Regions from separate parts of the Rhizobium sp. 9140 genome, predicted to be linked through region 1. Evidence: predicted binding sites of a transcription regulator. Region 1 holds the regulator's gene; the other holds the start of a gene.

What was found. Region 1 encodes PhoB, which activates phosphate uptake and scavenging genes when phosphate is short. Its sites were predicted from a motif close to TGTCATNNANCTGTCAT; they were not measured.
Region 2: the regulator PhoB is predicted to act here: its motif matches at 1,760-1,776, upstream of GA0004734_RS12075 (UDP-2,3-diacylglucosamine diphosphatase).

The regions. Positions count from the first base shown of each region.
Region 1 covers NZ_FJUR01000001.1:1,211,794-1,216,484, forward strand. The annotation lists gene pstA (phosphate ABC transporter permease PstA) at 1-135, shown strand, start outside; gene pstB (phosphate ABC transporter ATP-binding protein PstB) at 150-965, shown strand; gene phoU (phosphate signaling complex protein PhoU) at 1,021-1,731, shown strand; gene phoB (phosphate regulon transcriptional regulator PhoB) at 1,920-2,603, shown strand; gene GA0004734_RS05645 (GcrA family cell cycle regulator) at 2,762-3,334, opposite strand; gene GA0004734_RS05650 (aspartate aminotransferase family protein) at 3,772-4,691, shown strand, end outside.
Region 2 covers NZ_FJUR01000001.1:2,561,163-2,565,853, reverse strand. The annotation lists gene GA0004734_RS12080 (NADP-dependent malic enzyme) at 1-1,653, opposite strand, end outside; gene GA0004734_RS12075 (UDP-2,3-diacylglucosamine diphosphatase) at 1,825-2,664, shown strand; gene GA0004734_RS12070 (MFS transporter) at 2,784-4,007, shown strand; gene dgcA (N-acetyl-D-Glu racemase DgcA) at 3,959-4,691, opposite strand, start outside.

The DNA.
Region 1 (4,691 bases):
TACATGTGGGCCAACGAAGCCGAACGTGCATTTGTCGAACGGACCTCCGGCGCGATCATCGTGCTCCTGATCTTCCTGGTGGTCATGAACCTTGGCGCAATCCTGTTGCGGCGCCGCTTTGAACGACGCTGGTAGTGAGGTAGAAAACAATGAACATGATGTCAGAAGCGACTCTCGAAAAGGCGGTCGATCAGAAGATGAATGCTGTCCCTCACAAGATGATTGGCAAGGATGTGTCGGTCTACTACGGCGAAAAGCGCGCGCTGTTCGACGTGAACCTCAACATCCGCGAAAACACGGTCACGGCGCTGATCGGCCCCTCGGGCTGCGGCAAGTCAACCTTCCTGCGGACGCTCAACCGCATGAACGACACGATCGACCACTGCAAGGTCACGGGCAAGATCACGCTCGACGGCGGTGATATCTACGATCCCTCGATCGACGTCGTCGAACTGCGCGCCCGCGTCGGCATGGTTTTCCAGAAGCCGAACCCGTTTCCGAAGTCCATCTATGAAAACGTGACCTACGGGCCGAAGATCCACGGTCTCGCCCGCACCAAGGCCGAACTCGACGCCATCGTCGAGCAGAGCTTGCAGAAGGCCGGTCTGTGGAACGAGGTCAAGGACCGCCTGCACGAGTCGGGCACCGGCCTTTCCGGTGGCCAGCAGCAGCGTCTCTGCATCGCGCGCGCCGTTGCCGTCAGCCCCGAAGTCATCCTCATGGACGAGCCCTGTTCGGCGCTCGACCCGATCGCCACCGCCAAGGTCGAGGAACTGATCCACGAGCTGCGCGCCAACTACACGATCGTGATCGTCACGCACTCCATGCAGCAGGCAGCCCGCGTCTCGCAGCGCACCGCCATGTTCCACCTCGGCAATCTTGTCGAGGAGAACGACACCGACAAGATGTTCACCAATCCGGATGACCAGCGCACCCAGGATTACATCATGGGCCGCTTCGGCTGATCGGTCGCCCGACCGACAGCCTTGTGCCCGTGACCGAACTCCAAGGACAGGATCCATGGCAACCCATATCGCATCCGTCTATGACGAAGACCTGAAATATCTGAGCCGCCGTATCTCCGAGATGGGTGGCCTTGCCGAGCAGATGGTGGCCGAATCCGTTCGCGCCCTCGTCAATGCCGATCTGGGTCTTGCCCAGAAGGTCATCTCCGACGACGTCGTGCTTGACGACGCCGAGCGCCAGATCGGCGAGAAGGCGATCGTGACGATTGCCAAGCGCCAGCCGATGGCGGCCGACCTGCGCGAAATCATGGGGTCGATCCGCATTGCGGCCGATCTGGAGCGCGTGGGCGATCTCGGCAAAAATACGGCCAAGCGCGTCATCGCCGTCTCCAGCGCCAGCCTGCCGCGGCAGCTGTCCCGCGGCATCGAGCATCTGGCCGAGTTGACGCTGATGCAGCTGAAGGAAGTGCTGGATGTCTACGCATCCCGCTCGGCCGAGAAGGCAAAGGCCATTCGCGAGCGTGATAGCGAGATCGACGCGATCTACACCTCGTTGTTCCGCGAGCTTCTAACCTACATGATGGAAGACCCGCGCAACATCACGCCCTGCACGCATCTCCTGTTCTGCGCCAAGAACATCGAGCGCATCGGCGACCACGCGACCAACATCGCCGAGACGATCTACTACATGACGACCGGTGCGCAGCCGCTGGGCGAACGTCCGAAGGACGACTCGTCGAACACCGTCGGCGCACTCGCCACCTGAGCGAGCGGCGCGGGAGCCGAAATGCTCCTGCGCCGTTGCTTCCGGTCTCGATGCCGGCGGACGTTCGGCTGAAGGATATGCAGCCATCCGGTGGCCTCTGCGCCGCGCATGAACTGTCAACGATGATCGCCGCCCTCGGGTTCTGGCGAAAGCCTTGTCGCGTGACAAGGAGACTACGGAGTCCAGAAATGCAGCCGAAAATTGCCGTTGTCGAAGATGAAGAAGCGCTGAGCGTCCTCCTGCGTTACAATCTTGAGGCCGAAGGCTTCGATGTCGACACCATCAACCGGGGCGACGAGGCAGAGGTGCGGCTGCAGGAGCGGCTGCCCGATCTTCTGATCCTCGACTGGATGCTGCCCGGCGTTTCCGGCATCGAGCTCTGCCGTCGCCTGCGCCAGCGCAGCGAAACGGAGCGCCTGCCGATCATCATGCTGACGGCGCGGGGCGAAGAGAGCGAGCGGGTTCGCGGCCTTGCCACTGGCGCCGACGACTATGTCGTGAAGCCATTTTCGACGCCCGAGCTGATCGCGCGCGTGAAGGCCATGCTGCGCCGTGCGCGTCCCGAAGTCCTGTCCTCGCTTCTGAAATGCGGCGATATCGAGCTGGACCGCGAAACCCACCGCGTTCACCGCAAAACCCGCGAAGTCCGCCTCGGGCCGACGGAGTTTCGCCTGCTCGAATTCTTCATGGCCTCGCCCGGTCGCGTCTTCTCCCGCTCGCAGCTTCTCGACGGCGTCTGGGGTCATGACATCTATGTGGACGAACGCACCGTCGACGTCCATGTCGGCCGCCTGCGCAAGGCCCTCAATTTCTCCAACATGCAAGACGTCATCCGCACGGTCCGCGGCGCAGGCTACTCGCTGGAAAGCTGATGATATGACGCTTTGCTCCCGAAGCATAACGTCTTCGAGGGCTGCATCGCTGTCGATTGCCCAGGTCCGGTGCAGACGAAGCATCCTTCATCATCCATAACGCAAAAGGCCTTCTTCACAGAACGAAGAAGGCCTTTTCGTTGTGGTCTACCAGGCGTTTATCGCGCGCGGCGACGTTCTGCCGAGGGCTGGTAGGCCAGCTTGGCGTGGAATGTGCAGTAGGGCGAGGTATCCGGAGAGTCGTTGCCGCAGAAGTGGAATTCGTCCTTCATGGGATCGCCGATCGGCCACTTGCAGGTGCGGTCGGTAAGCTGTGTCAGAACGAGCTTGCGCGACATCGGTACGACGACATTGCTGCCCGTTGCGCCGCTCGTCCCGCTGCCGGTCACCGTCAGTGCGGTTTCCGGTGCGAAGGCGCCTTCGGAATCCGCGTTCACGTTCATCGTGTTGACCGGGCGTGCCATGGGACGCAGCGGTGCTGCGCGCGGGGCGGCGTTGGCGACGACGGCTTCCGGCGCTGCCGGGCGTGCGGCAACGACCGGACGCTTCGGGCGGTTTGCGCTCGGGGCGGCACCACCGGCTTTCGCACGACCGGGAAGCGACAGGCGATGAACCTTGCCGATAACGGCGTTACGGCTGACACCGCCGAGCTGTGCCGCGATCTGGCTCGCGCTCAACCCCTCGGCCCAGAGCTTCTTCAGTCTCTCAACCCGCTCGTCAGTCCAATTCATGGTCGTCTCCGTTCCAGGCCGTTCATGAAGGACGAATCCCTCACCGCGCCCCGGATGGCTCCGAAGCTGCAACGCCTTGACTCTTTTGGTGACTAGGTCCGCCGCATGCGTCTAGCAATTATTTGCTAACCTAGAGACGGGGTGACTCCCTGACAAGAGTCCGGGGAATCGACCCGAATCGATTTTTGGGTTTTCCCCAACTTGCTGTCACCGCGTGATATATTTGCAAGGCCTTTTCTCCAGAAAGCATCGCGCCCGAAAAACGCGCGACAAGGCCGTAATTCCGGGACTTTTGTTGACAGCAGCACCTGAAATACCGATAGTGCGCTCGCCGCCGTCAGGGCGGTATTTTTCATTCCGGGCCGGCACTGCCGGTCTCTGCAAAACAGATCGAACCTTCCCGCAGACCGCGCGGACAGGACGAGGAGATTGGCACGATGGCCGAGGCAACCCCACTTTACGAGACCTACATGCGCGCGCCGCTGCGCTTCGAGCGCGGCGAGGGTGTCTGGCTGGTGGCGGAAGATGGCGCGCGCTATCTCGATTTCGCTGCCGGCGTCGCGGTCAATTCACTTGGCCACGCCCATCCGCATCTGGTGGCGGCGCTGAAGGATCAGGCCGAAAAGGTCTGGCATCTGTCGAACCTCTACGAGATTCCCGGCCAGGAAAAGCTTGCCAAGCGCCTGACCGACAACACGTTTGCCGACAAGGTCTTCTTCACCAACTCGGGCGCGGAAGCGCTGGAATGCGCCATCAAGACCGCGCGCCGCTATCAGTTCGCCAAGGGCCGGACGGAGCGTTTCCACGTCATCACCTTCGAAGGCGCGTTCCACGGCCGCACGCTTGCGACGATCGCAGCCGGCGGGCAGGCAAAGTATCTCGAAGGCTTCGGTCCCAAGGCGCCCGGCTTCGTGCAGGTTCCCTTCGGCGATCTCGATGCCGTCAAGGAGGCGATCACCGAGGAAACGGCTGCGATCCTGATCGAGCCGATCCAGGGCGAGGGCGGCATACGCCCGGCGCCCAAGGCTTTCCTGCAGGCGCTGCGCGACCTCTGTGACGAATACGGGCTGATGCTGATTTTCGACGAAGTCCAGTGCGGCGTCGGTCGTACCGGCAAGCTCTTCGCCTATGAATGGTCCGGTATTACACCGGATATTCTGGCGGCGGCCAAGGGTATCGGCGGCGGCTTTCCGCTTGGCGCCTGCCTTGCGACGGAAGAGGCCGCCTCCGGCATGGTTGCCGGCACGCATGGCTCCACATATGGCGGCAACCCGCTCGCCATGGCCGTCGGCAATGCCGTGCTTGACGTGGTTCTGGGCGACGGCTTTCTGGAACACGTGCGCGATGTTGCGCTCGT
Region 2 (4,691 bases), 1.3 Mb from region 1:
GACGGTGTAGTTGGTGCGCACGATGGTGCGGGCGGCTTCCGGGATGACGCCGAGGCGACCGACCAGCGAGAGATACTGGTCGACGTAATCCTTGAAGCGACGGTCGCTTTCCGGATTGATCACCTCGAAATCGGTTTCCGGGCGGATGCGCAGGCCGAAGCGCTTGAGGCGCGATTCGATGATCTGCGGGCGACCGATGAGGATCGGCAGAGCCGTGCCTTCCTCCAGCAGCACCTGCGCGGCGCGCAACACGCGCTCGTCCTCGCCTTCCGAGAAGATGACCCGCTTCTTCTCGGCGGCCTTCGCCAGCGTGAAGATCGGCTTCATGATAAAGCCGGAGCGGAACACGAAGCGGTTCAGCTGGTCGAGATAGGCATCGAAATCAGTGATCGGCCGCGCGGCGACGCCGCTCTCGGCCGCAGCTTTGGCGACGGCCGGGGCGATGCGCAGGATCAGGCGCTGGTCGAAGGGCGAGGGGATGAGATAGTCCGGGCCGAAGATCGGCGTTTCCTCGGAATAGGCGCGGGCGGCGACATCCGACGGTTCCTCGCGGGCGAGACCGGCGATGGCGCGGACGGCGGCCATCTTCATTTCCTCGTTGATCGTCCGCGCGCCGCAATCGAGTGCGCCACGGAAGATGTAGGGGAAGCAGAGGACGTTGTTGACCTGGTTGGGGAAATCCGACCGGCCTGTGCAGATCATCGCGTCCGGCCGCGCCGCGCGGGCGAGATCGGGCATGATCTCCGGGTTCGGGTTGGCGAGCGCCATGATGAGCGGGCGCTCGGCCATCTGCACCAGCAGGTCCGGCTTCAGCACGCCGGCCGCCGACAGGCCGAGGAAGACATCGGCATGGGCGATGCTGTCGGCCAGAACCCGGTTGTCGCTCTTCTGGGCGTAGATCGATTTCCATTCGTCCATCAGGACTTCGCGGCCCTCGTAGACGAGGCCTTCGAGATCGTGGACCCAGATGTTTTCGCGCCTTGCGCCGAGTTCGACCAAAAGATTGAGGCAGGCAAGGGCAGCGGCACCGGCGCCGGAGGTGACGATCTTCGCCTTGGCGATGTCCTTGCCGGCGAGCTCGAGACCGTTGAGAATGGCGGCGGCGACGATGATGGCGGTGCCGTGCTGGTCGTCGTGGAAGACGGGAATGTCCATCTTCGCGCGCAGCTGGCGCTCGACCTCGAAACATTCGGGCGCCTTGATGTCCTCAAGGTTGATGCCGCCGAAGGTCGGTTCCAGCGCCGAGACGACGTCGACCATGCGGGAGATTTCCGGCGCATCGATCTCGATGTCGAACACATCGATGCCGGCGAATTTCTTGAAGAGGACGGCTTTGCCCTCCATCACGGGCTTGGAAGCGAGCGGGCCGATATTGCCGAGGCCGAGCACGGCCGAGCCGTTGGAGACGACGGCGACGAGGTTGGCGCGCGCCGTGTATTCGGCAGCCATCGACGGGTCGTCGCGGATGGCGAGACAGGGTGCGGCCACGCCCGGGGAATAGGCGAGCGCGAGGTCCCGCTGGTTGCCGAGCGGCTTCGTCGCCTGGATCTCCAGCTTGCCGGGACGCGGATATCGGTGGAAGAACAGCGCCTGTTCGTCAAGGTCGCCGCCGGCCGGTGTCTTCGGTGTCTTGGTGTCTTCGCCGCTGCTCATCGCGTCAGTACCCTCTTTCAGAACGGGGTTCTTCTGGCACGAATTCGCCGGTGCGTACAGTTCGCGGCTCAGGTTTTGGCAGGCTTCTCACATTCACGTGTTGTGTTGTCATGCTCCTGAAACAGGAGTCTGTTTTCAGGAACAGCAGGATCTGAAACCCGGAGAGGACCGATGGACCAGAGAGTGAGCGAGCCCGCCGTCCGGCATTTCCGGACCCTGTTCATTTCCGACGTGCATCTGGGCTCCAAGGCCGCGAAGACGGATTACCTTCTGGATTTCCTGCGCCTGCACGATGCCGATACCATCATCCTCGTCGGCGACATCGTCGATGGCTGGCGGCTGAAGCGGTCGTGGTACTGGCCGCAATCCTGCAACGACGTGGTGCAGAAGCTGCTGCGCAAGGCGCGCAAGGGTACGCGCATCATCTATATCCCCGGCAATCACGATGAGTTCCTGCGGGCCTTCCCCGGCATGCATTTCGGCGGCATCGAGGTGGCTTCGCGCCATATCCACGAGAGCGCCGACGGGTTGCGTTATCTCGTGCTGCACGGGGACGAGTTCGACGTGGTCGTGCGCAATGCGCGTCTGCTCGCCTATCTCGGCGACTGGGCCTACGACATGGCGATCGTCATCAATATCGGCCTTGCCGCCGTGCGCCGGCGGCTCGGCATGCCCTACTGGTCGTTTTCAGCCTGGGCGAAGCAGCAGGTCAAGCACGCCGTCAACTTCATCGGCGAGTTCCAGACGGTCGTGGCCGCGGAAGCGCGCAAGGCCGAAGCCGACGGCGTCGTCTGCGGGCATATCCATCATGCTGTCATCGAGGATATCGACGGCATCCGCTACATGAATTCCGGCGACTGGGTGGAGAGCTGCACGGCGATCGCCGAGCATGCCGACGGGCGGATGGAGCTGATCACCTGGAACGTGCTGGCCGGCGCACCGCAGCCCGCAGAGGACAGCAGCGAGGCACAGGCTTTGGTCGGGTCGTTTCTGGCGCGGCAGGCTGCCTGAGACGGGGCGCTGCCGGAAACAGCCGGTGACGGTCATCTCCCCGTTTCCGGGAGAGGTTCGCACTGGCGCGGTCTACCCGGGCCATGATAACCGGCTGGATCGACATCAGGTCATCCCCAATGGATTCTCCCTCTTCGCCACGGCTCAACGAGCCGGCGCCGCCTTCGCGATTCGTGGCGCGGATCGCGCTGCTCTTCAGCGCGCCGCTGTTCATCAACGGGTTTGCGCTGCCCTTCTTCCCGGTCTGGCTGGCGTCGCTGTCCTTCGATGCCGCGCAGATTTCGGTGATTCTGGCCGTTCCCATGTTCGTGCGGGTGTTCTCAGCGCCGGTCGCGGGCATGATTGCGGATGCGCTGGGGGAACGGACGCGGCTGCTGTTCTGGTCGGCCGGCCTGTCGCTGCTGACGGCGCTCGGGCTGTTCGTGTCCCATGCGTTCTGGGCGGTGCTCGTCATCTACACGCTGCAGGGCGTGGTCTATTCGCCCTATGTGCCGATCGTCGAGGCGGTGGCGCTGACGGGCGTGCGGCGCTGGGGTTTCGATTATGCGCGGATGCGGCTCTGGGGCTCCATCGCCTTCATCTGCGCGACAATGATCGGCGGCGCGCTGATCGGCCGTTTCGGCGCGATGATGGTGCTGCCCGGGATGACGGTGGGCTTCGTCGCCATGGTGGCGGTTACGTTCCTTGCACCGCGCGTCGGCGCGCCGCGGCGTCCCTCAACGCTGACGACGCTGGCCGAGCCGCCGCCGAAGGCGCTGCGCGCGCCCGACATCCAGATGCTGCTGATGGGCGTCGGGCTGGTCAACGGCAGCCACGGCATGCTGTTTGCGTTTTCGGCGCTTTACTGGACGAGCATCGGGTTCTCGGGAACGGACGTGGGGCTTCTCTGGAGCGCCGGCGTCGCGGCTGAGATCGCGATGTTCGTGGCCGCGAAGGTCATCCTCGTGCGGGTCAGTCTCTGGGCGATGATCTTCTCGGGCGCGGGGCTTGCCATTCTGCGCTGGCTCGTCTTTCCGCTCGATCTCGGCTTCTGGGGCTATTTCGCGCTGCAATGTTCCCACGCCTTCACCTATGCGATCATGCATACGGGGCTGCAGACCATGCTAGTGCGGCGCGTGGCCGAGCGGCAGGAAACGGCGGCGCAGGGCATGTACTTCTTCTATACCGGTATTTTCACGGCGCTTTGCACCTTCGTCTCCGGCATCTTCTACGGCTGGTTTGGCGTGCACGGCTTCCTGTCCATGGCGGTCGCCGCCTTCATCGGCTTTGCGCTTCTCATCGCCGCCTGGACGCTTCAGCCCCAGAGTTCCGGCTCCAGCGGCATCAGCAGCGAGCCTTCGTAGCGCAGGCCGGGCTCGCGGTCGCGTGCAAGGAGCAGCGGGCCGTCAAGGTCGACGAAGGCGGCGCCCTGCGCGACGAGAGCCGCCGGCGCCATGGCAAGCGAGGTGCCGACCATGCAGCCGACCATGACGTCGAGGCCGAGGGCGCGCGCTTGGTTGCGCATGTCGAAGGCGTGGGTGAGGCCGCCGGTCTTGTCGAGCTTGATGTTGACGGCGTCGTACCTGCCGGCGAGGTGATCGAGATCCGCGATGGTGTGGACGCTCTCGTCCGCGCAGACGGGGACGGGGCGGGGTACACGGGCGAGGATGTCGTCATGGCCCGACGGCAGCGGCTGCTCGATGAGCGCGATGCCGGCTTCCTCGCAGACAGCGAAATGCGCCGCCAGATTGTCCTCCGTCCAGCCTTCGTTCGCATCGAGGATGATGATCGATTCGGGCGCGGACCTGCGGACCGCGCGGATGCCGGCGGCGTCGTCCGCGGTGCCCACCTTGACCTTGAGGACCGGACGGAAGGCGGCTTCCGCCGCGCGGGCCGCCATCGTCTCGGCGTCGGCGAGCGAGATCGTGTAGGCGGTGACGAGCGGCTGCGGCAGAGGCAGGCCGGCGAGCTGCCACACGGGCAGGGCGCTCCTCTTCGCCTCGAGGTCCCACAGCGCGCAATCCACCGCATTGCGGGCTGCACCCGGC